Regions from separate parts of the Sphingopyxis sp. 22461 genome, predicted to be linked through region 2. Evidence: predicted binding sites of a transcription regulator. Region 2 holds the regulator's gene; each other region holds the start of a gene.

Region 1 (10,321 bases), on a different contig from region 2:
CACCGCGACCGCCATCCGGCATATGCGCCATGCGCAGGCGGCCGGCGCGACCGCGGCGCTGATCGTCGCGCCTTACTACAACCGGCCGAGCCAGGCCGGCATGATCGCGCATTTTCAGGCGCTCGCCGACGCGAGCGACCTGCCGATCGTCGTCTATAACGTCCCCAGCCGCACCGTCGCCGACATCAGCGCCGAGACGATGTGCAAGCTCGCCGAAATCCCGAGCGTCGTCGCAATCAAGGATGCGAGCGGCGATCTGGCGCGCGTCACGGTGCAACGGGCAGGGGCGGGCAAGGACTTCTGCCAGCTTTCGGGCAACGACGATCTCTGGCTGCCGCACGCCGTGCTAGGTGGCGCGGGCTGCATCTCGGTCACGGCCAACGTCGCGCCGCGTCTGTGTGCCGATTTCGCCGCCGCCGCCGCCGCGGGCGACTGGGCGCGCGCGCTGGTGCTGCACGACCGATTGTTCGATCTGCACAAGGCGATGTTCTCCGACACCTCGCCGGGTCCGGTTAAATATGCGCTGTCGCGCATCCACGACTGGTTTTCGCCCGAAGTGCGCCTACCTATCATCCCGGCGAACGATGCATCGCGCGCCGCCGTCGATGCCGCGCTGTCTGCGGCCGGAGTAATCTAGGTCCCGAAATGGCTCGTCCCCAGTCCGCCGCCGAATTCGACAAGAAGAAAGTCGTCGCCGAGAACCGGCGCGCGCGGTTCGACTTTGCCATCGACGAGGTGTTCGAGGCGGGGATTGCGTTGCAAGGAACCGAGGTCAAATCGCTGCGCTTTGGCGAAGGGACGATTGCGGAGAGTTACGCCGAGGTAAAGGGGCACGAGGTATGGCTGGTGAACAGCAATATCCCCGAATTCAGCCACGGCAACCGGCACAATCATGAACCCAAGCGGCCGCGCAAGCTGTTGCTCAGCGGCCGCGAGATCAACAAGATGCACGCCGCTGTCGCGCGGCAGGGGATGACGCTTGTCCCGCTGTCCATCTATTTCAACAGCCGCGGCCGCGCCAAGGTCGAACTGGCGATCGCGAAGGGCAAGAAGGCGCACGACAAGCGCGAGTCGATCAAGGAACGCGACTGGAAGCGCGACAAGCAGCGGTTGATGAAGGACCGCGGATGAGCGGCAGCCCTCGCGACAAGGCGGCAGTGATGAACTGGATACGCCGCAACTCGCCGACGCGCGAGGAATTGCTCGCGAGCCGTTTCGTCAAGCCATTTGCCCATAGGGTCGCGCACAGCCATTTGTGGCGCTTCACCCGCACCTCGGTCCCGCGCGGCACCGCGCTCGGGCTGTTCGTCGGCATCTTCTTCCTGATTCCCGGCGTCCAGATCCTCGGTGTCGCGCTGCTCGCGCTGCCCGTTCGTGCCAATATCCCGATCGGCGCGGCGATGACCTTCCTGTCGAATCCCGTGACGACGCCGTTCATCATCCTCGCGTCGGTGTGGCTCGGCGACTGGCTGTTCGGGCTCCATGCCAACAGCGCGACCTTTTCGGCGATGATCGAGCATGGCGCGTCGGCGGGCGAATGGGCGCGCTGGGTCTTTTCGGACGCTGCGCCCGCGATGCTCGCCGGACTGTTCGTCATTTCGCTGGTGTCGGCGATCATAGGCTATGTCTTGGCGTCGATCTTCTGGGACAATTGGATTCGCCTTCGCTGGCGGCGCAAACTGGCGCGGGCGCGCGACCAACGACATGAGGCATCGACCAGCGACACCGCGGCCGGTTGAACCCCCAAATAGCAAGCGTATAGCTGTCGCATCGCTAATCTGCGCCGTGCCAGCGCGGCGCGGATTTTCGCTTCATATCGAAAACTGGGGAATATCATGACTCTGCATATTTCTTCGCGCCTGATGGCGACCGCCGCGCTTGGCGCATTGATGCTCGCCGCCGTTCCGGCGACCGCCAAGGAAAAGGCCGCCACTGCGCCCGCCACCGAAACGACGGCAAAGCCCGAGATCGGCGATTTCGGTTTCGACCTCACCGGCATGGACAAGACCGTCCAACCGGGCGACGACTTCTATGCCTATGCCAACGGCACCTGGGCGAAGAACGCACAGATCCCGGCCGACAAGTCGAACTATGGCATGTTCACCGCGCTCGCCGATCTGTCGCAGAAGCGCACGCGCGAAATCCTCGACGTCGCAAAGGGCGATCCGAACAGCATGATCGGCCGCGCTTACTCATCCTATCTCGATGCGCCCGCCGTCGAGGCGAAGGGCCTCGCGCCGATCCAGCCGTGGCTGACCAAGGTCCGCGCCGTCGACAAGGCGGGCCTCGCGAAGCTGCTGTCCGAGGCCGACCGCAGCGGCATCCAGCATTTCTTCGGCGGCTATGTCGGACAGGACGACAAGAACCCTGACGTCTATATCTACACGATGTTCCAGGGCGGCATCGGCATGCCCGACCGCGATTTCTATCTGAAGGACGGCGAACGCAATACCAAGCTGCAGGCCGCCTATCTGAAGCACCTCGAAAATGTCCTGACGCTCGCGGGCGAAAAGGATGCGCCGGCGCGCGCCAAGGCGATCTATGATTTCGAAAAGCAAATCGCGACCGTCCACTGGGACAAGAACGACAGCAGCGACGCGACCAAAGTCTATAACAAGATGACGATCGCCGAGCTTGCGAAGGCCGCGCCAGGCTTCGACTGGCAGGCGTTCATCCGCGGCATCGGCGTCAATGAGGATTCGATCCTCGTGTCGCAGCCGAGCGCCTTCACCGGCGAGGCCAAGCTGCTCGCCGACGCGCCGATCGGCGTGATCCGCGACGCGCTGCTCGTGCGCAGCCTCGACGGCTTCGCGGGCGTGCTGCCCGACGCGGTCGCGCAGGAAGCCTTCTCCTTCTATGGCACCGCACTATCGGGCACGCCGCAGATGCAGGAGCGCTGGAAGCGCGCGGTCGACTTCACCACCAACAATATGGGTGAGGCCGTCGGCCAGGATTATGTCGCGAAATATTTCCCGCCCGAAACCAAGGCGGCGATGGATGTCCTCGTCAAGAATGTGCTTGCCGCGCTCGACACGCGCATCGGCAAGCTGACGTGGATGCAGCCCGGGACGAAGGTGAAGGCGAAGAAGAAGCTCGCCAATTTCACGACCAAAATCGGCTACCCCGACCGCTGGAAGGATTACAGCAAGCTCGAAATCCGCGGCGACGATCTGTTCGGCAACCAGCTGCGCGCCAACCAGTTCGCGCACGACGACAATGTCAGCCGCCTCGGCGGTCCGATCCGTCGCTGGGAATGGGGGATGACCCCGATGGAGGTCAACGCCTACGCCAATTTCGGGATGAACGAGATCGTCTTCCCTGCCGCGATCCTGCAGCCGCCCTTCTTCGATCCGCACGCCGACGCCGCGGTCAACTATGGCGGCATCGGTGCGGTGATCGGGCACGAGATCAGCCATCACTTCGACGACCAGGGCGCGAAATATGACGAGACCGGCAAACTCGCCGACTGGTGGACCCCCGCCGACGTCGCGGCGTTCGAGGCGGCGGGCAAGGCGCTGATCGCGCAATATGACGCGTATGAAGTGCTTCCCGGCGAAAAGCTCGACGGCACCTTTACGCTCGGCGAGAATATCGGCGATCTCGCCGGCCTGACGATCGCCTATGACGCGTACAAGAAGTCGCTTGGCGGCAAGGAAGCGCCCGTGATCGACGGGCTGACCGGCGACCAGCGCTTCTTCCTCGGCTGGGCGCAGGTGTGGCGGCGCAACTATCGCGAGCAGAATCTGTCGCAGCGCATCACGACCGATCCGCATTCGCCCTCGATCCAGCGGACTTGGGTCTCGCGCAATCTTGACCCGTGGTATAAGGCCTATCAGATCAAGCAGGGTCAGAAGCTCTATCTCGAGCCGAAAGACCGCGTCCGCATCTGGTGATGCACCAATAGAAAGATAACCGTTGACCGCGCAAAGCCTGTCCTCCGCTGATGGTGATGTCATCAGGGGGGCGGGGCCCGCCGGGCCTTTATCGGCCCCCGCGGGCCTGTCGCCGGTCGACAAGGCAGTGCTCGGCGGGCTGGCTTTGCTGTCCGCCGCATTGCTGTTCTGGGCGACGCGCGATGCGATATTGGCGGTCGGTTTCCTCGCCGGGCTTGCGGTCGCCGCGGGCGGGGCGCTCCTCGCGCGCCGGCTGTTCCCGGCGGCGGTGACGGGCGAGGCGGTCGCGCCCGACTGGACGATGCTGCGTCAGGCGGTGAATCACGACGATGTCGCGATTGCGGTTACCGATCGCGGCGGCCGGATGGTCTGCGCGAACGATCTGTTCGGCACCTGGATGGGCGGCTTCGTCACGCCGCCCGGCCTGCCGCTCGAAGGGCGCGGCGCCGAACTGCTGAAAAATGCCGGCCGCATCGCCTGGCGCGACGGCGAAGGGTCCGTCGACGATATCGCGGTCGGCCCGCTGCAACTGCGCGCGCAGGTGACGCGCACGGGGCAGTCGGAGGATTATCTCGTCTGGCGCTTCTCGGCGATCGAGCGGCTCGACCTCGTTTCGGAAATCCTTCGCCATCTCGACGGTCCCGCAGGCCGCACGCTCGGCCATGCGGGGGTGATGGCCGCGCTCGTCAGCGCCGAGGGGCGGCTGCGCGTCGCGAACAAGGCATTCCTCCTCCGCGCGCTGGGCGAGGATGATGCGGTCCATTATGCCGGCCGCGATGTTGCGCCGATGATCCGGCTCGACGACGCCGGCGCGCTCTATTTCGCGCGCGAGGGCGATCGCGCGACGCCGGTACGCCTGATCCAGATTCCGCTCGCGCCCGCCGACAGCAACACGCCGATGCTGCTCGCGATGCTCGATGAGGAAATGGGCCCCACCGACCGTGGCACCGCGCAGACCTACGTCGAAACCCTGCTCTCATTGCTTCCCTTTGGTCTCGCCATGGTCGATCGCGACGGGCGCTTCCTCTATGTGAACCGGGCATTCGTTCGGGCAGCTAATCTTCCCGAAGGCAAGATGCCGCGTTATCCGGGCGACATCGTCGTCGGTGAGGACAAGGGCGCGCTCGCCGATATGATCCGTCGCCACAGCAGCGGCCAGCAAGTCGGCGGTGACCTCTCGATCCGGCTCGCGGGGCAAAGCGGCGATCCGGTGTCGATGCGGATCGTGGGTGTGCGCGGACTGGGCGAGGCCGCGGTGCTGCTGAGTCTGAAGGATTCGAGCGAGGAATCGCGCCTGAAGCAGCAGGTGGCGCAGGCGTCGAAGATGCAAGCGGTCGGGCAGCTCGCCGGCGGCGTCGCGCATGATTTCAACAATATCCTGACCGCCGTTCTCGGCGCGTGCGATCTGATGCTGATGCGCCATACGCCGGGCGACAGCGACTATGACGACATCCAGCAGATCCGCAGCAACGCCAATCGCGCCGCCAGCCTGACGCGGCAATTGCTCGCCTTCTCGCGGCAGCAGACGTTGCGCCCGCAGATCTTGCAACTGCCCGATGTGATTTCCGAAGTGTCGCATCTCTTGAAACGCCTGATCGGTGAGACGGTCCAACTGGCAGTGCATCACGGCCGCGGCCTTGGCGCGGTGCGCGCCGATCCGGGGCAGCTCGAACAGGTCATCATCAACCTTGCGGTCAATGCGCGCGACGCGATGCCGGGCGGCGGGACGCTGACCATGGAAACCTATCCGGTGTCGGCCGCCGACGTCCGGCAGATGGGCAATGAATTCATGCCGCCCGCTGATTATTGCGCGTTGAAAGTCAGCGACACCGGCACCGGCATTCCCGCCGATGTGCTGCCCAAGATTTTCGAGCCTTTCTTTACGACGAAGGATGTCGGCAAGGGGACCGGGCTCGGGCTCTCGACCGTCTATGGGATCATCAAGCAATCGGCAGGCTATATCTTCGCCGAAAGCAAGCCGGGGCAGGGGACGAGCTTCTTTATCTATCTGCCCGTCCACCGTGCCGAGGGCGATGCCCCCGTCGTCGTGCCGCCGCCTGCCAAGCCCAAGAAGAGCCAGTGGGGCACCGGAACGATCCTGCTCGTCGAGGATGAGGATATGGTGCGTGCGGTTGCGGAACGCGCATTGACCCGCGCGGGTTATAGCGTCGTCACCGCCTCGCAGGGCGAGGAGGGGCTTGAGCGTTTTGCGCAAATGGAGAAGGTCGATTTGATCATCAGCGACGTTGTGATGCCGACGATGGACGGTCCGGCGATGGTGCGCGCGATGCGTGCCAAGCGGCCCGACCTGCCGGTCTTGTTCATGTCGGGCTATGCCGAGGAGCAGCTCCGCCAGTCGATCGACATCGACGATGTCGCCTTCCTGCCGAAACCTTTTTCAGTCGCACAACTCGCCGAGGCGACGTCGGCGGCGCTCGACGAGGCTGCGCATCGGGTGTCCAATGGCCAGTAATAACCGCATCCTGCTCGTCGAGGACGATGTGCTGATCGGCATGATGCTCGCCGACATGTTCGACGCGCTCGACCTTCCCGAACCCGCGCAGGCGACGAGCAACGAAGAGGCGCTGGCGCTCATCGCCGCCGAGCCGCTCGCCGGGGCGCTCGTCGACATCAACCTCGGCGAGGAAAAAGGCTGGCCGGTCGCCGACGCGCTCGCCGAACGCGGCATTCCCTTTGCCTTCACCTCGGGGGGCGGCGACGTCATTCCGGCCGCGCACGCGCATCGCAAGCTGATCACCAAGCCGTTCCGGATCAGCGATATCGAGGCGGCACTGGACGAGTTTGGTTCTGATTGACCGTCGCCCCCGCGAAGGCGGGGGCCGCTGGCAACCTTGCGTAAAGTCGATTGCGGCCCCTGCCTTCGCGGCGACGACGAAAATAATTTGTTCCCTACTTGTTCCATGAGAACAAATGTGGCACATAGTTCCGGCGTTGCGATGCTTCTGCTGTCGCTCTAGAGCTGGAAAGGACGGCAAATGGCCGGACAATTGTCACTCGTCGAATCGGGGAAATCAGTGAACAACACGGACAGGCAGAAGGCGCTCGACGCCGCGCTCGCGCAGATCGATCGCGCGTTCGGCAAGGGCTCGGTAATGAAATTGGGCTCGAAGGAAACGATGCAGGTCGAGTCGATCTCGACCGGCTCGCTCGGCCTCGATATCGCGCTCGGCGTCGGCGGCCTGCCGCGCGGCCGCGTCATCGAAATCTACGGCCCCGAAAGCTCGGGGAAGACGACGCTCGCGCTGCACACGCTCGCCGAGGCGCAGAAGGGCGGCGGCACCGTCGCCTTTGTCGATGCCGAACATGCGCTCGACCCCGTCTATGCCCGCAAGCTTGGCGTCAACATCGACGAACTCATCGTGTCGCAGCCCGACACGGGTGAACAGGCGCTCGAAATCGTCGACACGCTCGTGCGCTCGAACGCGATCGACGTGCTCGTCGTCGATTCGGTCGCCGCGCTCGTTCCGCGCGCCGAAATCGAAGGCGAAATGGGCGACAGCCACGTCGGGCTTCAGGCACGTTTGATGTCGCAGTCGCTGCGCAAGCTCACCGGCTCGATCAGCCGCTCGCGCTGCATGGTGATCTTCATCAACCAGCTGCGCATGAAAATCGGCGTGATGTACGGCAACCCCGAAACCACGACCGGCGGCAACGCGCTCAAATTCTACGCGTCGGTCCGTCTCGACATCCGCCGCACCGGCCAGATCAAGAATGGCGACGAGATCGTCGGCAATACCACGCGCGTGAAGGTCGTGAAGAACAAGGTCGCGCCGCCGTTCAAGCAGGTCGAATTCGACATCATGTACGGACAGGGCATTTCGAAGATCGGCGAGATTCTCGATCTGGGCGTCAAGGCCGGCATCGTCGAGAAATCGGGCGCGTGGTTCAGCTATGATTCGATCCGCATCGGGCAGGGCCGCGAAAATTCGAAAACCTTCCTCAAGGACAATCCCGAACTGATGGACCGGCTCGAAACCGCGATCCGCGGCCGCACCGAGGCGGTCGCCGAAGAAATGATGGCCGGCCCCGACGACGAGGGCGACGACGACAATTGATAGCCATCCGGCCGGTTCGCTTCGGCGGACCGGCCGGGGAAACGGCGGCGGGCCCCAATGCCCCTTGGACCTGTATACTCTCCCCACAGGTCGGCCCGCCTGCCGTTGATCCTTGCCTGACGACCGCAAGCGGGTACAACGCGCCATGCCCGCGATCCGCCTCTTCGGTCTTCCCACCGACATCAACAGCAGCTTCGAACGCGGCGCCGCCGCTGGCCCCGCGGCGATCCGCGCTGCGCTGTGGAGCGACCGCGGCAATATGGCGAGCGAGCTCGGCCCCGAAATCGGCACCGACATCGCGCTCACCGACGACGGCGACCTCCCGCTGACCGAAGATACGCCGAGCGACGACGCGGCGATCCGCCGCTATCTGGCCATTGTGCGCGAAGATGGAGAAGTTCCGCTCGCACTCGGCGGCGATCATGCGGTGACCTTCCCGCTCGTCGAAGCCGCGGCAACCTGCTTCGGGCCGGTAACGATCCTCCACTTCGACGCGCACCCCGACCTCTACGACGATTTCGCGGGCAACCCGCGCAGCCACGCCTCGCCCTTTGCCCGCATCTGCGAGGCGGGCCACGCCAAGCGGCTGGTGCAGGTCGGCATCCGCACGCTCAACAATCATTGCCGCGAACAGGCGGCGCGCTTCGGGGTCGAGATTATCCCGATGGCCGGTTTTACCGCGGATACCGTGCCGGTGCTCGATGGACCGCTCTATATCTCGATCGATCTCGACGGGCTCGACCCGTCGGCGGCGCCCGGGGTCGCGCATCCCGAGCCGGGCGGGCTGACGGTACGCGAGATGCTTGCCGTATTACACAAGCAGACGGCGCCGATCGTCGGCGCCGATATCGTCGAACTTCATCCCGGCCGCGATATCGGCGATGTCACCGCGATCCTTGGCGCCAAGCTGGTGCGCGAACTGGCGGCGCTGATCGACCGCAACGGTACTTACAAGAATTGACCCTTTGAGGAGAGCGCCATGAGCCTGATCGTCCATCATCTGAACAACAGCCGCTCGCAGCGCATCCTGTGGCTGCTCGAAGAGATCGGTGCGCCGTACGAGATCCGATATTACGACCGTGATCCGGTGACCAACCTCGCGCCGCCCGAACTGATCGCGGTCCACCCGCTCGGCAAGTCGCCGGTGATCGAGGACAATGGTCGCGTGATTACCGAATCGGGCGCGATCACCGAATATTTGTGCGAGCGGCACGGCGGCGGGCATCTGGTCCCCGAACGCGGCAGCGACGATCATATCAGCCACCTCGAATGGCTGCATTTCGCCGAAGGGTCGGCGATGACGCCGATCCTGCTGCGCATCTATACCGCCCGCCTTGGCGAAGCCGCCGCGCCGATCGAGCCGCGCATTTCGCAGCAGCTCGATTCGCATTTCGCCTATATGGAAAGCCGCGTCGGCGAAAATGGGCATTTCATCGGCGACAGCCTGTCGGCGGCCGACATCATGCTGAGCTTCCCCGCCGAAATCGCGATCATGCAGGGCATGGCGCCGCGCTATCCGAAGCTCGCGAGCTTTGTGAACGCGTGTCATGTCCGCCCCGCCTGGCAGCGCGCGCGCGAAAAGGGCGGCGCCTATTATGGCTATTGATCGCCGGGTGCGCCGCCACCGCCTGCTCGTGGCGGCCGCTTGGCTTCTCCCTATCCCAGCGGCATTTGCTGCGCCGCCGGTGGTCGCTCCTGAAGTCGAGCGCGAGGTCACCGCGCCCGAAGGCGTGACCTTCGCGCCCACCCCGGCCGACGAGGAAGGCGCGATCGATCGGCTTGCCACCTATACGATGGCGCTGGCGAAGCGCGATTATGCGAGCGCCTATGCAATGCTGCGCCTTTCGTTCCAGGCGTCGAACCCGCGGCTCGAATGGGAAATGAACAAGCGCAAGCGTGCCGGGCTGTGGGCCGACGGCACGATCCGCATCTTGCGCCTCAGCTGGTATCTCGACCCCGCGGGCCAGCCCGCCGGGCTTTACGCGGCCTTCGATTTCCGCGGCGATCGCGCGGACAAGACGATGGATTGCGGTTATGTCGTCGTCCACCGCGCGACGCCGGTTGCGGGCTGGACGGTGGTGCGGACCGACACCTCCGAAGTGCCCGCCAACCTGATCGAAGACGGGGTCCCCAAGGCCGATGTGCTGCGCGAACTGCCCTGCTATCTGGGCAAGGGGATCGCGACCAACTTCTGACCGATTGGCCCGATGATCGTCATCGACACGAACCGGCTTGTCGCATCGCCGCAAAATCCCTAATTCGCGCGCATGACATCGACCAATGACATTCGCCGCTCGTTCCTCGACTATTTCGCGGGGACCGGCCACCATATCGAACCGTCGGCGCCGCTGG
Region 2 (10,321 bases):
TGCGTTCCGGGCGGCCGATTTCGCGCAGCATGTTGAGCGCGGCTTCGTTTGCACCGCCATGCGCGGGGCCCCACAGGCAGGCGATGCCCGCGGCGATGCACGCGAAGGGATTGGCGCCCGACGAACCCGCGAGGCGGACGGTCGAGGTCGACGCATTCTGTTCGTGATCGGCGTGGAGGATGAAGATACGGTCGAGCGCGCGTTCGACGACCGGGTTCACCTCATACGGTTCCGCGGGCACGCCGAAGGTCATGCGCAGGAAATTGCCGGTGTAGCTCAGCGAATTGTCGGGATAGACGAAGGGCTGGCCGACCGAATATTTGTAAGCCATCGCGGCGATCGTCGGCATTTTTGCGATCAGGCGGTGGCTGGCGATCATCCGCTGGTGCGGATCGTGGATCTCGGTCGAGTCGTGATAAAAAGCGCTGAGCGCGCCGACGACGCCGCACATGACGGCCATCGGGTGCGCGTCGCGGCGAAAACCGCGATAGAAGGTCGCGAGCTGTTCGTGCAGCATCGTGTGGCGCGTGATCGTCGTGTCGAAATCGGCCAGTTCCTGCGCATTCGGCAGTTCGCCGTTGAGCAGCAGGTAACAGGTTTCCATGAAGCTCGAATGTTCGGCGAGATCGCCGATCGCATAACCGCGGTGCAGCAGCACGCCCTCGTCGCCATCGATATAGGTGATCTGCGATTCGCAGCTCGCGGTCGAGGTGAAGCCGGGATCGTAAGTGAAGGCGCCGGTCTGGGCGTAGAATTTGCGGATATCGACGACGTCGGGGCCGACGGTGCCCGACAGGACAGGGCTGTCGACGGTCGTGTCGCCCAGCGTGATTTTCGCGGTGTCGGTCATATTTTATTCCCTGTACTGACAGCGGGGAGAGAGAGTGGCTACGCCCCTGCCGGATAATGTTGCGCTGCGTCAAGTCGGGCCAGACTGACATCTCGTCCGAGCAACAGCAGCACGTCGAAAATTCCTGGGGAAATGGTTCGGCCGGTTAGTGCAGCGCGTAGGGGTTGCGCGAGTTTTCCGAGCCCCAGTTCGGCGGCTTCGGCTTCGGCGCGCACGGCCGCATCCAGCTCTTCTATCGTCCAGTCGTTCAGCCCGCGCAGCCGCTCTGTCACCGCGGCAAGCAGGCCTTCGGGCGAGGCCCTTAGCACCTCGGCCGCCTTTTCGTCCACCGGCAACGGGTCGGGTTGGAACAGGAAAATTGCGCCATCGGCGATTTCGTCGAGCGTCTTGGCGCGGGGTTTCAGCGACTCCATTGCGCGCGTCAGCAGTTCGCGATCGGCGCCGTCCAGCGCGCGGCCGACCAGCTTTTCGACCCGCGGCGCCACCAGATCGGCGAGCCGGGCATCGCCAGCCTCACGGAGATAATGGCCGTTCAGATTCTCGAGCTTTTTGAAATCGAAACGCGACGGCGAGCGGCCGACATGCGCGAGGTCGAACCATTCGGTCGCCTGCGCGCGGCTGATGATTTCATTGTCGCCATGTCCCCAGCCGAGGCGGAGGAGGTAATTGTTCACCGCTTCGGGCAGATAGCCCATTTCATCGCGATACGCGTCGACCCCGAGCGCCCCATGGCGTTTCGACAGCTTCGCGCCGTCGGCGCCGTGAATAAGCGGAACATGCGCATAGACCGGCTCGCGCCAGTTCATCGACCGGATCAGCGCGAGCTGGCGGAACGCGTTGTTGAGATGGTCGTCACCGCGGATCACATGCGTCACGCCCATATCATTATCGTCGACGACGACGCTGAGCATATAGGTCGGCGTGCCGTCGCTGCGCAGCAGGACGAAATCGTCGAGTTCGGCGTTCTGGACGGTCACATCGCCCTGAACCTTATCGGCGATGGTCGCCGCGCCGTCCTGCGGCGCGCGCAGGCGGATGACGTGCGGAACCGACGGGTCGCCGTCGTCGCGGTCGCGCCAAGGGCTGCGGACGCGGAAGGGCAGGCGCTTTTCCTGCGCCTCGGCGCGCATCGCGGCGAGTTCGTCCTGCGTCAGGTAGCAGCGATAGGCTTCGCCTTTCGCGAGCAGTTCCGCCGCAACCTCGGCATGGCGCGGCGCGCGCGCAAACTGGAACACCGTCTCGCCATCCCAGTCGAGGTCGAGCCACTGCATCCCGTCGATGATCGCGTCGATCGCCGCGTCGGTCGAACGCGCACGATCGGTATCCTCGACGCGAAGCAGGAATTTCCCGCCATGATGCCGCGCGAACAGCCAGTTGAACAAGGCGGTGCGCGCGCCGCCGATGTGCAGGAAACCGGTCGGCGAGGGCGCAAAACGCGTCACCACGTCGGCGCCGCTTGCCTCGGGATTCGCTTCTGCCACTTTGGTTTGGTTTTCGGTTGCCACCATGGCCTCTTTCACTCAATTTGCCGCCATTCTGGGCGGGGATCGGGGGTGCCCCTAGCATGGCGACAAGGCAGCTTCAAACGCCCATTGCCGCGCGCTGGACAAGTATCTGGCGCGGTGCAGGTAACGCGTTCGAAACGCGGCTGGAAGCCGAGCGCGAGCGGATCGGGCTCTGGCTGCCGGTCGCGCTCGGCGCCGGTATCGCAGCCTGGTTCGCGCTACCCGCGACGGCGCACTGGATCGGGTTGCTGCTCTTGCTCGCGGGCGGCCTGTGCGCGGGCCTGCTGATCGGCTGGCAAAGCCGCCTCGGACGGCTTGTTGTCGTGGGATGCAGCGTGATGGCGGCGGGCGTGCTGCTCATCTGGACACGCGCCGTCTGGGTCGCGGCGCCGGTTCTGGCGGGACCGGTGGTGACCGAATTTTCCGCGATCGTCGAGCGCGCCGAGCCGCTGCCCGCCAAGGGCCAAATTCGCATTCTCGCTCTGCCGCAGAACCGTTCCGACCTGCCGCCGCGCGTGCGATTGACCCTGCGCAGCGAGCAGGCGGCAACCCTTACCGACGGCGAAACGATTGGGGTCAGGGCGCGTCTGATGCCGCCACCGACCGCGAGCCTGCCGGGCGGATATGATTTTGCGCAGCGAGCTTGGTTCGACCGGATCGGGGCCGTCGGGACAGTGCTGGGCGAAGTTTCGCGCGTACCGGCGAAAGGCGCCGTAACCCCGCCGCTGCGAGCGCGGCTTAGCGCGCATATCCACGACCAGATCGACGGATCTCCAGGAGGCATTGCTGCGGCGCTGGTGACAGGCGATCGCGGCGCTATCAGCGAAGCGGACGAGGAGGCGATGCGCCGCAGCGGACTGGCGCATCTTCTGTCGATCAGCGGGTTGCATGTGACCGCCGTGGTCGGTTTTGCGATGTTGCTCACGATGCGGCTCCTCGCGCTCAGCCAGAGGCTCGCACTGGCGGGCTATGTCCTGCCCCTCGCCGCGGCCGCCGGGGCGCTCGCCGGCGGCGGGTATACGTTGCTCGCCGGGGCCGAGGTACCGACCCTGCGCTCGTTCATCGCCGCGCTGCTCGTGCTCATCGCTTTTCTTATGGGCCGTGAGGCGCTGACGCTGCGGCTGGTGGCCGCGGGCGCGTTGATCGTATTGATCTGGCGCCCCGAGTCGCTCGCCGGGCCAAGCTTCCAGCTGAGCTTTGCAGCGGTCACCGCGATCATTGCGCTGCATGAAAGTCGGCCGATGCACGCCTTCCTCGCCCGGCGGGATGAGGCAATGGTGATCCGCTTGGGACGCGGCGTGGCGGGATTGCTCCTTACCGGCCTTGTCGTCGAAATCGCGCTCGCGCCGATCGCGCTGTTCCATTTCCACAAGGCGGGGCTGTACGGCGCGCTCGCCAATGTGGTCGCGATACCGCTGACAACCTTTGTCATCATGCCCGCCGAGGCGCTCGCCTTGCTGTTCGACAGCGTGGGGCTCGGCGCGCCCTTCTGGTGGATTACCGAACAGGCTCTGCTCGCACTGATCGGGTTGGCGCACGGTGTCGCCGATGCGCCGGGTGCGGTCGCCATGATGCCGGGCTTTCCGCGCTGGGGTTTTGCCTTGGCGGTATTCGGAGGGCTTTGGTTGCTGCTTTGGAAGACAGGGTGGCGCCGCATCGGCGCGGTGCCGCTGGCGATCGGCATGGCGGCGCTGCTTGTCCAGCCGCGCCCCGACCTGCTTGTCACCGGCGACGGCCGCCATATCGCCGCCGCGATGCCCGATGGCAGCTATGCGCTGCTCCGCGACAAGGCGGGCGACTATGTGCGCGACAGCATGGCCGAGGCCGCCGGGGTCGATGCTCCGCTCGCCGCCCTTACCGAACTCGATCATGTCGAGTGCAATCGCGATTTCTGCCGCTGGAGCCAAGGCGAGGGCGCTGCGCGGCGCATCATCCTCGCCTCGCGTGGCCGCGACCGGATCGAGGGTGCGGAAATGGCGGCGGCCTGCACAGCCGCCGACGTCGTGATCAGCGACCGCTGGTTACCGCACGAGTGCGCGGGGCGCTGGATGACGATCGATCGCGACAGCCTCGCGACAAGCGGCGGGCTGGCGCTCTATCTGGGCGAAAAGCCCGAAGCCGTCGCCACGCTCAAAGCGGGCGACGGGCATCCTTGGCGCTTGCCGCAGCAGCTTAGTGGTAACGACGAAGCAATCCCGACAGGCGCCCCTGCACGATGACGCGGTCGGCGGGGTAGCGCTGCGGTTCATAGGCAGCGTTCGCCGGGTCGAGGCGGATCATCTGCCCTTCGCGGCGGAAATATTTGAGCGTTGCGTCCTGCCCGTCGACCAGCGCGACGACGATATCGCCCTCGCGCGCGGTGCTGGCTTTCTGGATCAGCGCATAATCGCCGTCGAAAATGCCCGCCTCGACCATCGAGTCGCCCGACACTTCGAGCGCATAATGTTCGCCCGAACCGAGCAGCGCGGCGGGGACGGCGAGATTGTTGTGATCCTCGAACGCCTCGATCGGTACGCCTGCTGCGATCTTGCCGTGCAGCGGAACCTCGATGATGTCGTTGGCCGCGATCGGCTTGAGTGCCGGGGGCGCCTTGCGGAGCGGGATGACATTTTCACGTCCCGGCGTCGTGGCTTTCGCAGCCTCGGGCACCTTGAGCACCTCGAGCGCGCGTGCGCGGTTGGGCAGGCGGCGGAGAAAGCCCCTTTCTTCCAAGGCGCTTATCAGGCGATGTATGCCCGATTTCGACTTCAGGCCCAGCGCCTCCTTCATCTCCTCGAACGAGGGCGAGATGCCGCTCGTGTCGAGACGTTCCTGGATGAAGTGGAGCAGCTCATGCTGCTTTGCGGTCAACATCGGTCGTTCTCCATGATGCCAGTTCCGGACATATTGAGAACGATAGTGGAACAAAGCGGAACTTGTCAAGCGATGACGATATAGTCCGCCATGTCGCCTGCCGCGCGCGCCGCCGCGCCAATGTCGCGGATCAACAAGGCATTGGCCGATGCAAGCGGCAGCGTGAGCCCACTTTCCTGCCCGAAGCGCGGAGTTAGCTGCCCGCCCTCGAGTCGCGCGCGAAGATAGTCGCGGCGCGTCCCACCCTCGGCCAGCGCCGCGGCGAGCGGTGCCCGGTGCACGGCGGGAAAAGGATCGCGCGCGCCGGCAAGGTGGCGGACGAGCGGGAGAAGGAACAATGTCGCGGTGACATAGGCCGACGACGGATTGCCGGGCAAGCCGAGCAGGATCGCATCGCCGATCGTGCCGGCGATCAGCGGTTTGCCCGGGCGCATCGCGATTTTCCAGAAATCGAGCTGGCCGCCGGCGTCTTCGAGCGCGCCGCGGACATGGTCGTGATCGCCGACCGAGGCGCCGCCGACGGTGACGATGACGTCGTGACGTCGCGCCAACTCCTTGAGAATTTTTGCAAGTGTCGCCCGGTCGTCGCGGAGATGGTGCGGCAGGATCGTTTCGGCAACCTCGCCGACGAGCATCGCGGCGAGCATCGCGCCGTTGCTGTCGGGAATCTGGCCGGGGGCGAGCGGGTGTCCCGGCTGGACGAGTTCGTCGCCGGTGGTGAGGATCGCGACGCGCGGACGGCGGCCGACGGCAAGCTGGCCGGCACCGCTCATCGCCGCCGCGGCGATGGCGCCCGGGGTCAGGCGCGTGCCCGCCGGCAGCAGGCAATCGCCCGCGGCGAAATCGGCGGCGCGCGCGCGAATGTGGCGGCCGCGCGTGCCGGGACCATCGCCCTTCAGGGTTAGCCGCGCGCCGTCGCGGGTGACGTCTTCCTGGACGATCACCGTGTCGGCGCCGTCAGGAAGCATCGCGCCGGTGAAAATCCGCATCGCCTCGCCGGCTTTCACAATGCTGTCGGGTGCGGTCCCGGCGGCCGCCTCGCCGATGACCGACCATGGCCCGGGCAGATCGTCGAAACGGATCGCATAGCCGTCCATCGCCGACAGCGGCGCGGAGGGCTGGTCGCGCACAGCGATGACATCGCTTGAAAGATAACGGCCAAGCGATTCGGAAAAGGCGATATTTTCGCTCGCTAGCGGCGCACGCAGCGCGAGCAGCCGGGCTTGCGCTTCCTCGACGGGAAGCAGCCCGCTCATTCGGCGCGCCAGTCGCCCGAGCGCCCGCCGCTCTTTTCGAGCAGGCGGATGTCGCCGAGTATCATCGCGCGGTCGAGCGCCTTTGCCATGTCGTAAAGCGTGAGCAGCGCGACCGACGCCGCGGTGAGCGCTTCCATCTCGACCCCGGTTGGGCCCGTCGTCTGCGCGGTAGCAATGACCGATATGCCGCTGTCTTCCCACGCGAAATCGATGCCGACCTTAGTCAACGCGAGCGGATGGCAAAGCGGGATGAGGTCGGCGGTGCGTTTTGCGGCCATGATCCCGGCGATGCGTGCGGTCGAGAGTACGTCGCCCTTCGGCGCATTGCCGCTGCGGATTGCGTCGAGCGCGGACGGCGACATGGTGATCCGCCCACCGGCGACCGCGCGACGCTGCGTCGCCGGTTTGGCGCCGACATCGACCATCGACGCAGCCCCGCTTTCGTCGAGGTGCGTCGGCCGCGTCACGCCGCGGCGCCCGTGAGCAGCTGGCGCGTTGCCGCCGTGACGTCATCCTGGCGCATCAGGCTTTCGCCAACGAGGAAGGCACGGACACCGCTCTCCGCCAATCTTTCGCAGTCGGCATGGCTCGCGATACCGCTTTCGCCGACGAGCAGGGTGCCCGGCGGGACCAGCTTTGCAAGACGTTCGGTGACGGCGAGGTCGGTTTCGAAGGTGCGGAGATCACGGTTGTTGACGCCGATCAGTCGCGACTGGAGCCGGGCCAGCGCGCGGTCGAGTTCGGCCTCGTCATGCACCTCGACGAGCACGTCCATCCCGCGCTCGATCGCTGCGGCCTCGATCTCGCGCATCGCGCCGTCGTCGAGCGCGGCGACGATGATCAGGATCGCGTCGGCGCCGATCGCGCGCGCTTCGGCGACCTGCCAGGGGTCGACCATAAAATCCTTGCGGAGCGCGGGGAGCGGACAGGCAGCGCGCGCTGCGATCAGATAATCTTCATGCCCCTGAAAATAAGGGGCGTCGGTGAGGACGGAGAGGCACGCCGCCCCACCCGCCGCATACGCGCGCGCATGATTGGCAGGGTCAAAATCCTCCCTTATCAGTCCCTTGGAAGGCGAAGCCTTCTTCACTTCGGCGATCAGGCCGAAGTCGCCCGCATCGATCTTTGCCTGCAATGCGGCGGCGAAACCGCGCACCGGGCCTGCGTCGATTGCATCGAGGTCGGCCAAGGAGCGCGCGGCGCGGCGCTCGGCGACTTCGTCGGCCTTGGTTTCGAGAATTTGGGTGAGCTTGTTCATTTATAGGCGATCCAGCAATTGAGCAGCGCGTTGGCAAGACCTTTGTCGATCGCCTCGGCGGCTTCCTCGACGCCTTCGAGCGGTGTGTCGGCCACGCCCGCGACGATGAGCGCTTCGGCGGCGTTATAAAGCACCGCGTCGCGATAGGCGCCGGGCTCGCCTTCGAGCAGGCGGCGCAGCGCCTTTGCGTTATATTCGGCGTCGCCGCCGCGGATTTCGGCGAGCGAACGCGTCGGAAGCCCCGCATCGGCGGCCACGCTGCGCTGCATGCGCACGCCCTCGGGCAAGACCACTGCGACCTCGTTGCCGCCCGCGAGCGAGAGTTCGTCGAGCCCCTCGTCGCCCGAAATAACGCGTGAATGCTCGGTGCCGAGCCGGTGCAGCGCCTCGGCATAGACGGGGACATAGGCGGGGCGTGCAATGCCGACGAGCTGGCGCGTGACGCGCGCGGGATTGGCGAGCGGCCCCATCAGGTTGAAGATCGTCCGGCGTCCGATCGCCTTGCGGATCGGCATGATGCGCTTCATCGCGGGATGCCGCGTCCCCGCGAAGAGGAAGCAGATGCCGAGGTCGGCAAGCTGTTCCTCGGCCTGCCTGTCGGCGCGCTCCATATCGAGCCCGAGCGCCTCCAGCGTATCGGCCGCGCCCGACTTTGAGGAAGCCGCACGATTTCCGTGCTTTGCGACCGGAACCTCGCACGCCGCTACGACGATCGACACGGCGGTCGAGACGTTGAGCGTATGATGGCCGTCACCGCCGGTGCCGCAGACGTCGATCGCGCCGGCAGGAGCATCGATCGGAATCAGCCGGTCGCGCATCGCCTGCGCGGCGGCGGCGATTTCGACCATCGTTTCGCCGCGGTCGGAGAGCGCGGTGAGGAATTCGACAATATTCTCGTCGCTGGCACCGCCGTCGAGCATCGTTGCAAAGGCATCGGCGGCCTCGTCATGTTCGAGCAGGCCGGCGGGATCGGGAAACGGACCGAAACGGCTCATGCGGCTTTCCGTTCGCCGACCGGCAACCCCGCAATTTTCAGGAAATTGGCGAGCATCGCATGGCCATGTTCGGTCGCGATGCTTTCGGGGTGGAACTGGACGCCGTGGATCGGGAGGTCGACATGGCGGAAGCCCATGACCGCGCCGTCGTCGCTGGTCGCGTTGATCACGAGGCTTGCGGGAATGTCGACGACCTCGAGGCTGTGGTAGCGTGTGGCCTGAAACGGCGAGGGCAGGCCGGCGTAGAGCCCGCTGTTGTCGTGACACACGGGCGAGGTCTTGCCGTGCATCAAATGGCCGCGCTGGACGGTGCCGCCGAAATGCTGGCCGATCGCTTGGTGGCCGAGGCACACGCCGAGCAGCGGGCGACGCGCTTCGGCACAGGCCGCGACGAGGTCGAGGCTGATTCCCGCTTCGTTCGGCGTGCAGGGACCGGGCGATATCAGGATCGCGTCGGCGCCGGTGGCGAGCGCTTGCGACGCGGTCAGCGCGTCGTTGCGTTCGACACGCACGTCGACCCCCAACTCGATCAGATAGTGAACGAGGTTGAAGGTGAAGCTGTCATAATTGTCGATGACGAGGATCATGGGTCGGGCCGTAACGATTTTGGAGCGGTGGGGAAAGAACAAGAAGCTTTTGACGGTTCAACTCTTCCTTCGTCATTCCCGCGAAGGCGGGAATCCCGCTTCCTTCCCGGCTTCGTCCGCGCATCAATAGCGGGATCCCCGCCTTCGCGGGGATGACGGAAAAAAGGGACCTATTGGGCCATCAGTTTCGCAAGATCGTCTTTCCAGAATTTCGCCCAGGTGTGGGTGCTGTGGCCCTTGGTTTCGGGGGTTGCCGCGATCAGGATGAACTTCGTCGTCTTCAGCCGCGCGGCCGCCTTTTCGGTGATGCCATAGGCGGGTGGGTTGATGAAATCGTCGGCCGAATTGATCCAGAGCACCGGCACCTTGATCTTTTCGAGGTTCGGCCAGGGGTTGTAGGTCCGCGAACTGTCGAGCTGGTAGATCGTATCGTTCGCATCGTTGCGGCCATAGGTGCGGGCGAACGCCTCATCCTTGTATTTCTCGGCCGCTTCGCGCGTCGGATATTGCGCCTGCAGCGCATAGGGATTGGCGCCCGCGATCATGCTGAGCGAGGCCGCGGTGCGCAGGCCCGCCGCGGGCGGATCGGTGTAATTGCCGTCCTTCCACAGCGGATCGGCCTTGATCGCGTCGATCGACAGCGTGCGCCACATGCGGTTCTGGCCCGCGATCTCGACGGGCAGGCACGCGAAGGGCGCGAGCTTTTCGGCAAAATCGGGCCAGGTCTCGCCCCAAACAAAGCCGTGCATGCAGCCCATCGAGGTGCCGAGGATGAGCTTCAGCTTTTTCACGCCGAGCTTTTCGGTGAGCATCCGATGCTGGGCGCTGACCATATCATTATAGTCGTAGCGCGGGAATTTCATGCGCATCCCGTCGCTCGGCTTCGACGAGCCGCCGTGGCCGATATTGTCGGGCAGGATGACGTAATATTTCGTCGTGTCGAGCGGCTGGCCGGGGCCGAAAAGCTCGCTTGCAAATTGCGGCTGGAAGAATTGCTTTCCTGTGCCGCCGGTGCCG
Region 3 (10,321 bases), on a different contig from region 2:
TCGCTGCGAAAGAAGGTCGCGCGGAAATGGCGCCCGCCCTTGCCGCGTTCGCCAAGCTCCTCGATCGCTTCGCCGGTGAGTTCGGCTAGCACTTTGGTGGCGTGCGCCGTGCTGCCGAGCGGCTCGGCGAAGCGGCGTTCGGCGACCACGGGCGGCAGGGCGATGCGCGGGGCGAGCGGGCTGGGCGCATCGCCGAGCAGGCGGCGCAGCGCCATCGCGGCGTCGGCGCCGAAGCGCGCGGCGATATTCGCCATCGGGCGGCTCGCGAGGTCGCCGATCGTCTTGAGCCCTGCGCGGACCAGCGCGGTGGTCGCTTCGGCTTCGAGTTCGAGCGCGGCGACGGGCAGGCGGCGGATCGCTTGCCGTTCGTCGGGGGCAGGGCGCGTCTGGTAGCGCGCGAGTGCGCGCGCGGCATCGGCGGTCGGACCGAGCGCGTGGCGCAAGGTCATGCCGAGCCGCGCGAGGCGTCTCTCGGCATCGCGCACGAGCTCCGCCTCACCGCCGTACAGATGTTCGGCGCCCGCGATGTCGAGGATCAGCCCGTCGGGTGCGTCGAGCGAGACGAGCGGCGAGTAGCGCGCGCAGCCCTGCGCGAGCCGGTCGAGCCAGTCCTGGTCGAGCACCGGGTCGTGCGGGACGACGGTAAGCTCGCCGATCTGTGCGCGCGCATCGGCGAGCGGCATGCCGGGGCGCAGCCCGACGCCCAGCGCCTCTGCATCGACGCTAGCGATCCTCATCGCACCGCGCTGCTTCTCGGCGAAGACGAGCGGCGCGTCAGGCGGCCGCGGCGCCGTGCGAAGCCATCGCTCGGCGGGCAGGAAGGGGAAGAAGAGCGCCAGATAGCGCCGCTTCGTCGGCATTTGGCCCAAAAGCTTTTTCGTCATGGTTCCAGTCCAGTCGCCAGCGGGCGGGCGCAGCGCCGCCGCGCCAGCGCAGCAATTCGAGGTCGAAGGCGGGCGCGCCGGGGGCGTTCGCTTCGAGCGCGTGCGAGGCGGCGGCGGCGACACTCCAGCGCGTCTCGGCGACGCTCGGCGCCGGCGCGGCATTGAGCCGGAGCATCAGCAAGATCGTCCCCGCATCGCGCGCGCCGAGCGCGAGGCGGCGCCCCGCGGTGAGGTCGAGCAAAGGGAATTTGCCCCAGCTTTCGACGATCACCGCCGCCGATCCCGCACAGCGGATCGCATCGTTCGCGCAGGCGAGCAGCATCTTCGGATCGGTGGTCTCGACGAGCAAAAGCCGGTCGGGGTCGCCGCCGAGCTCGGCAATACCGGGTGCATAGATATGGCCCGTGCGCTTGCCGGCATCGCTCGTGCGCAGCCAGATCAGCGGCGCCTTGCCGGGTGTGCGCAGCGCGATCAGCGCGGCGAAGGCGGCGGCGCTCGTCGCGTCGAGCGCATCGGCGGCGAAAAATTCATGGGTGCGCCCAATCATCAGGCCGCCGCCGATCGCGGCGTCGAAGGACGCGTGCCCGCTCGCCAGCCAGCCGTCGGCCCGGCGGCTTTCGAAACCGCCATTGGCGGCCAGCCGGGCGATGCGTTTGCGCAGCCCGGCGAGTTGGGAAGACGACTCGCGCATCATTTGTTCCTGATATGTTCTATTAGCGCGCGAGCGGGGTCGATTGTCAAGATGAGTCAGTCGCTCCCGTTCCGTCACCCCGGACTTGATCCGGCATCAATTCCGGCGGCGTGGTCGTGGACCCCGGATCAAGTCCGGGGTGACGAAGCTATTGGGGTGCAGGCGCGGCCGAACCCGCGCTGCTGTCGCCGCCCAGCGTACGGAACAGCGCGATTCGCGTGCTGACGAGCAGCAATTGCGTCCCGACCTCGCTCCGCCGCGCCGAATAGAGGCTGCGCTGCGCGTCGAGGCTGGAAAGGAAGCTGTCGACGCCGCCCTTGTAGCGCGCGTCGGCGAGCGTTGCGGTGTCGGTCGCGGCTTCGGTGTTCGCCGCCGCGGCGCGGGCGCGCTCGGAAATCGTGCCCTGCACCGCGAGCGCGTCGGCGACCTCGCGGAACGCGGTCTGGATCGCGCCTTCATAGCCCGCGAGCGCGGCGTCGCGCTGCGCTTCGCTGACTGCGACACCCGCGCGGCGGCCGCCGGCGTCGAAGATCGTCGCGGTCGCGTCGCCGCCCGCCGACCAGTTGAACGACCCGCTGTCGAACAGACTGCCGAGCGCATTGCTCGCAAAGCCGAGCAGCCCGGTGAGCGAGATCGACGGGAAGAGCTGCGCGCGCGCGACGCCGATGTCGGCGTTGGCGGCGCGCAGGCCATATTCGGCCTCGATCACGTCGGGACGGCGGAGCAGGATTTCGGAGCTGACCCCGGCGGGCAGCGACACGATCGCGGGCGTCACTTCGGTGAGGCTCGCGGGCAGCAGCGTCCGGTCGACATCGCCGCCGACGAGCAGGCGGATGAGATTCTCATCCTGCGCGAGCGCGGTCCTTTGCTGCGCGATCGAATCCTCGGCGGTCGCGAGGATCTGTTCGGCCTGGCGCAGATCGGTGCGCGGCGCGACGCCGCCGTCGAGCCGCGCCTTGGTCAGCCGCACGCTCTCGCGCGCATTGGTGGCGGTGTCCTCGGCGATTTTGAGCAGATCGCGGTCGGCGCCATAGGTCGCCCATGCGTCCGCGAGATTGGCGATCAGCGCTAGCCGCACGGTGCGCGACGCCGCCTCGGTGCCGAGCGCGCGATTGCGGTCAGCTTCGGTCGCGTTGGCGAGCTTGCCGAACAGGTCGAGTTCGAAAGCGGTGATGCCGCCGCGCAGCGAGAAATCGCCGCTGCCGTTCGTGTTGCCGCCGCCATCCGAATAGCCCGCGCCGGCGCTGATCCCGAGCTCGGGGAATTGCCCCGATCGCGTGACGCGCACCTGCGCGCGCGCCGCGGCGACATTGGCATAAGCGACGCGAAGGTCGCGGTTGTTCGCGAGCGCCTGATCGGTCAGCGACTGGAGTCGCGGATCGGTGAACACGCTTTTGTACGAGAGGATCGGCAGCGCCGCCTCGCTCTGGAGCAGATAGGCGTCGCCGGCGGGCCAGCTTTGCGGGACGGGCGGCGCCGGCAGCACCGTCTTCGGCGCGAGCGAGCAGCCGGCCAGCATCAGCGTACTTGCCAACAGGAGGGCGCGGGCGTGGATCATGCCGGCACCTCCGCCGCGCCTTCATCCTTGTTCTTGCCGAAGCGCGCGCGCGCCGCCGCGAGGCCGTCGCGCACGCCGCGGCGGACGAGGACGAAGAAGAGCGGGATAAAGAAGATCGCGAGGAAGGCGGCGGTGAGCATGCCGCCGATCACCGAGGTGCCGATCGCGACGCGGCTGTTCGCACCCGCGCCGGTCGCGATCGCGAGCGGCAGCACGCCGAAGATGAAGGCAAAGCTCGTCATCAAAATCGGGCGCAGGCGGATGCGCGCCGCAGCGATCGCAGCCTCGATCACGCGTTTGCCTTTGCGCTCTTCCTGCTCGGCGAATTCGATCATCAGGATCGCATTCTTCGCAGCTAACCCCATCGTCGTGAGCAGACCGATCTGGAGGTAGACGTCATTCTCGAGCCCGCGCAGATTGACGGCAAAGATCGCGCCGATCAGCCCGAGCGGAATGACCAGGATCACCGCGAGCGGGATCGTCCAGCTTTCATAAAGCGCCGCGAGGCAGAGGAAGACGACGAGCAGCGACAGGCCATAGAGCAAGGGCGCCTGTCCCGACGAGAGGCGCTCCTGATAGGAGGAGCCCGACCAGGCGACGCTGGTGCCGGGGATCTCGTTCGCCATCCGCTCCATCTCGTCCATCGCCTCGCCCGAACTGGTGCCCGGCGCGGGCTGGCCCGAGATTTCGAACGCGGGCACGCCCTGGAAGCGCGAGCTGCTGCTCGGCGTCGTCGACCAGCCGGTCTTGGCGAAGGCGGAGAAGGGCGACATTTCGCCGTCGGCCGAACGCACATACCATTGGCCGAGGTCTTCGGGCCGCGCGCGATAGGGGGCGTCGCCCTGGACATAGACGCGCTTGACGCGCCCCTTGTCGATGAAGTCGTTGACATAGCGTCCGCCCCACGCGGTCGCGAGCGTCGAATTCACATCGGCATTGTCGATGCCGTACGCCGTCAGCCGCTGCGTATCGATGTCGATCTTCAGCGTCGCGACGTCGGGCAGGTCGGACAGGCGCACCGAGGTCAGCTTCGGATTCGCATTCGCCGCGGAAAGCAGTTTTTCGCGTGCTTCGGCGAACTCTTCGCGGCTCATCCCGCTGCGGTTCTGAAACTGCATCGTGAAGCCCGACGAATCGCCGAGCCCGCGCACCGCGCCGGGGACGAGCGCAAAGATCTGCGCGTCGCGGAGGCCGCTCAGCGCCTTGCGCGCGCGTTCGGCGATCGCATCGGCGGTATTCTCCTTGCCCGGGCGGTCGTCCCAATGGGTGAGGTTGACGAAGCCCTGGCCGGTGTTCTGCCCCGAAGCGCCACCGCCGCCGCCGCCCGCGATCAGAAACAGCGCCTGCGTGTTCGCCTTTTCCGCGGTGAGCATATATTTTTCGATTTCGTCGCGCACTTCGAGCGTACGCGCCTGCGTCGCGCCCGCGGGCAAGCGAAATTGCACCGAAACGCGTCCCTGATCCTCGTTGGGCAGGAAGCCGCTCGGCAGGCGCAGGAACAGGACGACAAGCAGGACGAGCAGCACCGCGTAGATGCCGAGGAAGAGCCATTTGCGGTCGACGACCTTGGTAACGCTGCCGACATAGCGGTCGACCGACCGGTCGAAGCGCGTGTTGAAGCCGGTCTTGGCGCGTTCGAGCAAGGCACGCGCGCGCGGGAAGCGCCCGCCCTCGGCCGGTGCGTCGCCATGGCTCTTCGGCTTGAGTAGCGTCGAGGTCAGCGCGGGGCTGAGGATCAGTGCGACGAGCACTGACAGCGCCATCGCCGACACGATGGTGACCGAGAATTGGCGATAGATGACGCCGGTCGACCCGCCGAAGAAGGCCATCGGCAGGAACACCGCCGACAGCACGAGCGCGATCGCGATCAGCGCGACCTGCAGCTCCTTCATCGACTGGATTGTCGCGTCGCGCGCCGACATGCCGGGGTTTTCTTCCATCAATCGCTCGACATTCTCGACCACGACGATCGCGTCGTCGACGAGCAGCCCGATCGCGAGCGTCAGCCCGAACAGGGTGAGCGTGTTGATGCTGAACCCCAGCATATAGAAGATGGCGAAGGTACCGAGCAGCACGACGGGCACCGCGATCGCGGGGATCAGCACCGCGCGCCAGCTTTGCAGGAAGACGAACATCACAAGGATGACGAGCAAAATCGCCTCGAACAGCGATTTTTGCACTTCGCTGACCGACAGTTTGATGAAGGCAGTCGAGTCGTTCGCGTAGGAATAGGTGAGCCCGTCGGGGAAGTCGGCGGCGAGCTCCTCCATCCGCGCCTTGACCCGGTCGGCGGTCTCGAGCGCGTCGGACCCCGGCGACAGCGAAATCGACATGCCCGCGCCCGGATGGCCGTTGATCCGGCTGACGACGGCATAGCTTTCGGCGCCGATCTCGACGCGCGCGACATCCTTGATGCGCACCGTCGACCCGTCGGGCAGCGTCTTCAGCACGATATTCTCGAACTCGGGCACGGTCTGCATCCGCGACTGCGCGGTGACGGTCGCGTTGAGCATCTGTCCCTGCGGCGCGGGCAGGCCGCCGACGTCGCCCGCCGCGACTTCGCTGTTCTGCGCGGTGATCGCCGAAATCACGTCGCTCGGCATCAGCGATACCGCGGCGAGCCGCTGCGGATTGAGCCAGATGCGCATCGCGTGCGGCGCGCCGAAGATATTGACCTCGCCCACCCCTTCGACGCGCGACAGCGGGTCCTGGATGTTCGACGCCATATAGTCGGACACGTCCTGGTTCACGCGCGTGTTCGTCGAATCGTAAACGCCGACGAGCAGCAGCGTGTCCGAGTTCGACTTGGTGACGCGCACGCCCTGCTGCTGCACCTGTTGCGGCAGGCGCGAGACCGCCGATGCGATCTTGTTCTGGACCTGCACCTGCGCGATGTCGGGGTCGGTGCCCTTTTCGAAGATCGCGGTGATGTTCGCCTGCCCGCGCGAGCTCGATTGCGAGCTGAAATAGAGCAGGCCGTCGATCCCGGTCAGCTGCTGTTCGAGTACCTGCGTGACGCTGTTCTCGATCGTTTCGGCCGACGCGCCCGGATAGCTAGCGCGGATATTGACCTGCGCCGGCGCGATGTCGGGATATTGCTCGATCGGCAGCGAAAAGAGCGCGCCCGCGCCGCCGAGCATGACGATGATCGCCAGCACCCAGGCGAAGATCGGCCGGTCGATGAAAAGGCGCGACATAAGAGGTTATTTGCCCTTGGCTTGGGCGTCGCCGCCCTTCGGAGCACCGACGCGCTGCGCGCTGCTCGCGGGCACGGGGCGGATCGGCGCCCCTTGCCGCAGATTGCCGATGCCCTGCGTGATCACGCGGTCGCCGGGTTTCAGCCCGTCGGTGACGACCCAGTTGGCGCCCGAGGTGCGGTCGGCGACGATCTTGCGCCGCGCCGCCTTGTTGTCCTTGCCGACGAGATAGACGAAGGCCGACCCGTCGAAATCGCGCTGCACCGCGGCCTGCGGCAACAGGATCGCGGTCGGGTTCACCGCCTGGTCGAACAGCGCGGTCACGAACATGCCGGGCAGCAGGATGCCCTTGGGATTGGGGAAGCGCGCGCGCAGTGTGACGGTGCCCGTCGCCTCGTTGACCGTGACGTCGGAAAACTGGACGAGGCCGGCAAAGGGGTAGGCGCTGCCATCCTCCATGCGCAGGCGCACCGAGGTGCTGCCCGCGGTGACCCCGCCGCTTTCGATCGCCTGGCGCAGCGTGGTGAGCTCGGCGCTCGACTGCTGCATGTCGACATACATCGGATCGGTCTGCTGGATCACCGCGAGCGGGCTCGCCTGGCTCGCGCTGACGAGCGCGCCGGGGGTCGCGAGGCTGCGGCCGATGCGGCCGCTGATCGGCGCGGTGATCGTCGCAAAACGCAGGTTAATGCGCGCGGTTTCCAGCGCGGCGCCATTCTGCGCGACCGCGGCGCGCGCCATCCGCGCCTGCGCCAGCGCGTCAGTGTAATCCTGCTCGGCGACCGCCTGCATCTTGGCGAGCGGTTCGAGCCGCCGCGCGCGTTCGTCGGCGGCCTGCGCGCTCGCGCGGGCGCTCGCGAGGTTCGCGGCGGCCTGGTCGACCCCCGCCTGATACAAGCTCGCGTCGATCTGGTAGAGCGGCTGGCCGGCGCGCACAAAGCCGCCTTCGGTGAACAGGCGGCGGCGGATCAGGCCATTGACCTGCGGGCGCACTTCGCTCGTCTCGAACGCGACGGTGCGTCCGCCGAGCGACGACGTCACCGGCACCGGCTCGACCTTGACGGCGACATAGCCGACCTCGGGCGCGCCGCGGCCATTTTTGCTTTCATCCTGACCCGAGCAGGCGCCGAGCGATAGAGCCGCGGCACACAGCACTCCGGTCAGCGACAGCGACCTTTTGTCCAGCATAGTTGGTTGTTCTCGTATCGGTTCGCCGGGAGGCGGGGGAGGTTGCGTCCTTTCAACCCATTGGATTGCGCCATGCAAGCGCAATGCGGGCGATGCGACAAATTACGACAATTTTTCTACCGCGGCCCATCGCCACCTGAGTTGTCATACAAGAGGGCAGTTGTCATACAATTTTTGCTTGACATGGGCCCGGCAATTCCCGCATCATTCGTGACACCGGTTACCAGTGCCGGGCAACGAAATAGAAACGGGAAGGCGGCTGGTGCGGCCACACAGGCTGGCCATCAGGCGCAATCTCCATGGGAAATCATTGGCGAGCAGGCGACAGGCCGCCGCCGGCGTGGGAGGATGAAGATGGCTATTCAGGCAAGGCGGGGCGTCCGGACATTGGCGAAACTGGCAGGCGGCGCGTCGCTCGCGGCGCTGGCGCTATCGCCGGCCCATGCGCAGGACGCGGCGGCGGCTCCGGCCGCCGATGACGCGATCGTGGTGACCGGCATCCGGGCCTCGCTCGAACGCGCCGCCGACATCAAGCGCGAAGCCGATCAGGTCATGGACGTCATCACCGCCGAAGACGTCGGCAAGCTGCCCGACGCCAACGTCGCCGAAGCGCTGCAGCGCGTCACCGGCGTTCAGATCACCCGTGTTTTCGGCGAAGGTCAGTCGGTGTCGGTGCGCGGGCTGCAGCAGGTGCGCGTCGAGGTCGATGGCCGTACGCTGCTCGGCTGGTCGGCGCGCCTGTCGCCGCCCGAAAATGACCAGCTCGGTCGCTCGTCGGGGCTCGATTCGGTGCCCTCCAGCCTGTTCGGCCGCCTCGAAGTGCGCAAATCGCCGCTCGCCAGCAATGCCGAAGGCGGCCTCGGCGGCACGGTGAACCTCGTCACGCCGAAGCCGCTGAGCTTCAAGGAACCGACAATCTCGGTCCGCGCGCAGGGCGTCTATTCGGAAAATTCGAAAAAGTTCGAACCCGCGATCACCGGTTTTGCGACGACCAAATTCGCCGATGGCCGCATCGGCGTCATGATCGCGGGCGAATATCAGAAGCGCACGTCGATGACGCAGACGTTCGAGCGCAACAATTTCCTGGGCCGCACCTATACGGGGACGGGCGGCGGCGTCTTCCCGACCCCGGTGCTGCTGCAATATGAGCAGTTCACCGTCGACCGCTCGCGCCTCGGCCTCAACGGTGCGATCCAGTTCGAGGTGACGCCTGAGTTCACGATCACCGCCGACGCGCTCTATTCGAAGCTCAAGACCGGGCGCCGCCAGGACTTTTTCGCCTTCCGCCTGCCGACGGGCAGCAATCCCGTCACCAATCGCGTCGTCGAGGATGGCATGGTCGTCGCGGGCAACGCCAACGGCACCGTCACCACCGCGGGGCAGATCCGCAACGAGCCGACCGAAAGCTTCCTCTATGGGCTCAACGGCAAATATGAGGGCGACAACGGGCTGACGATCGAGGCCGACGGCTATTACAGCAAGGGCACGATCGACCAGACGATCCAGATCATCACCTTGCAGGGCACCGCTGCGGTGCCGGGTGCGTTCGATTTCCGCGACACGACGATCCCGTCGCTGACACTGACCGGGCCGTTCAATCCGACGAATTATGCATCGTACAACCCGGCGACGAACGGCGTGCGCAGCAACCGCCTGATCGGCCTGCTCGACGAATATACAGGCAAGCTTGACGTCAGCTACGAAACCGGCGGCGTCACGATCGCCGCGGGGGTTCGCTATACCGACCTCCATGCGCGCTCGAACGCGTTCCGCAGCCAGGTCACGCCGACCCGCGCCGAGATCGAGCCGTTTCTCAAGCTGGTCGATGCGGGCGATTTCCTGTCGGACATTCCTGGAACCTTCCCGCGCAGCTTTTTAAGCACCGCGCCGACCTTCGACTATGTCTTCACCCGCGCGCAGGCGGCCGAGCCCAATCCGAACGCGAATGGCCGCTCGACGCTGCTGCCCAATCTGCAGCGCGACTATGACTTCAGCGAAAAGACGCTCGCCGGTTATCTGATGGTATCGGGCGAGGGCGAGATTGCCGGCATCCCGTACAAGGCGAATGCCGGGGTGCGCATCGCGTGGACGCGCCTGTCGGTCGATAGCTATGTCAACGTCGGCACCGTCAGCCGGCTGGTCAACGACAAGAATCGCTACACCAATGTGCTGCCGAGCGCGAACATCGCGTTCAATGTCACCGACGATTTCCTGATCCGCGTGTCGGGGTCGCAGACGATGCAGCGCGCCTCGATCGCCGACCTCGCGCCGTCGACCTTCTTCAACGCGACGAACCTGTCGGTCACCGGCGGCAATGTGAATCTCGAACCGCCGATCTCGACGCAGGCCGATGTCAGCTTCGAATATTATACGGGCAAGAGCTCGCTGATCTCGGGCGCCGTTTTCTACAAGGATGTGAAGAATTTCATCGCGAGCTTCGTCACCACCGGGATCGACACCAACCTCGACCCGCAGGGCCGCGAGCTGACCTTCTCGCGCCCGGAGAACCTCTCAAGCGCGAAGATCAAGGGCTTCGAAATCGGTATCCAGCAGTTCATGGACTTCCTGCCGTCACCGCTCGACGGCTTCGGGGTGATCGCGAATTACACCTATTCGGATTCGGAGGACAGCGCGGGCTTCCCGCTCGTCGCGGTGTCGAAGAACAGCTATAATCTCGTCGGCCTGTACGAAAAGGGGCCTTTCTCGGCGCGCATCGCGTACAACTATCGCGACGAGGCGGTGTTCGAATTCTCCGAAGGGCGGCCGAGTTTTGTCGGCTCGCGCTCGCAGCTCGATGCGCAGG

What was found. The regulator LexA, encoded in region 2, represses DNA repair genes until DNA is damaged. The targets are predictions, from matches to a motif close to GTTCCNCNCTTGTTCT.
Region 1: recA (recombinase RecA) is a predicted target of LexA. The motif match lies at 6,799-6,814, and genes of this name have one in related genera.
Region 3: ACTJI5_RS18775 (ImuA family protein) is a predicted target of LexA. The motif match lies at 1,581-1,596, and genes of this name have one in related genera.

The regions. Positions count from the first base shown of each region.
Region 1 covers NZ_JBQENY010000013.1:18,981-29,301, reverse strand. The annotation lists gene dapA (4-hydroxy-tetrahydrodipicolinate synthase) at 1-637, shown strand, start outside; gene smpB (SsrA-binding protein SmpB) at 646-1,131, shown strand; gene ACTJI5_RS19695 (DUF2062 domain-containing protein) at 1,128-1,739, shown strand; gene ACTJI5_RS19690 (M13 family metallopeptidase) at 1,836-3,893, shown strand; gene ACTJI5_RS19685 (response regulator) at 4,000-6,366, shown strand; gene ACTJI5_RS19680 (response regulator) at 6,356-6,709, shown strand; gene recA (recombinase RecA) at 6,890-7,969, shown strand; gene speB (agmatinase) at 8,082-8,930, shown strand; gene ACTJI5_RS19665 (glutathione S-transferase family protein) at 8,949-9,575, shown strand; gene ACTJI5_RS19660 (hypothetical protein) at 9,565-10,164, shown strand; gene alaS (alanine--tRNA ligase) at 10,237-10,321, shown strand, end outside.
Region 2 covers NZ_JBQENY010000001.1:346,734-357,054, reverse strand. The annotation lists gene ACTJI5_RS01695 (citrate synthase) at 1-850, opposite strand, end outside; gene gltX (glutamate--tRNA ligase) at 889-2,358, opposite strand; gene ACTJI5_RS01685 (ComEC/Rec2 family competence protein) at 2,415-4,574, shown strand; gene lexA (transcriptional repressor LexA) at 4,528-5,208, opposite strand; gene ACTJI5_RS01675 (molybdopterin molybdotransferase MoeA) at 5,274-6,464, opposite strand; gene moaC (cyclic pyranopterin monophosphate synthase MoaC) at 6,461-6,931, opposite strand; gene trpC (indole-3-glycerol phosphate synthase TrpC) at 6,928-7,722, opposite strand; gene trpD (anthranilate phosphoribosyltransferase) at 7,719-8,717, opposite strand; gene ACTJI5_RS01655 (anthranilate synthase component II) at 8,714-9,304, opposite strand; gene ACTJI5_RS01650 (alpha/beta fold hydrolase) at 9,475-10,321, opposite strand, start outside.
Region 3 covers NZ_JBQENY010000011.1:186,861-197,181, reverse strand. The annotation lists gene ACTJI5_RS18780 (Y-family DNA polymerase) at 1-860, opposite strand, end outside; gene ACTJI5_RS18775 (ImuA family protein) at 775-1,575, opposite strand; gene ACTJI5_RS18770 (efflux transporter outer membrane subunit) at 1,724-3,133, opposite strand; gene ACTJI5_RS18765 (efflux RND transporter permease subunit) at 3,130-6,330, opposite strand; gene ACTJI5_RS18760 (efflux RND transporter periplasmic adaptor subunit) at 6,337-7,518, opposite strand; gene ACTJI5_RS18755 (TonB-dependent receptor) at 7,873-10,321, shown strand, end outside.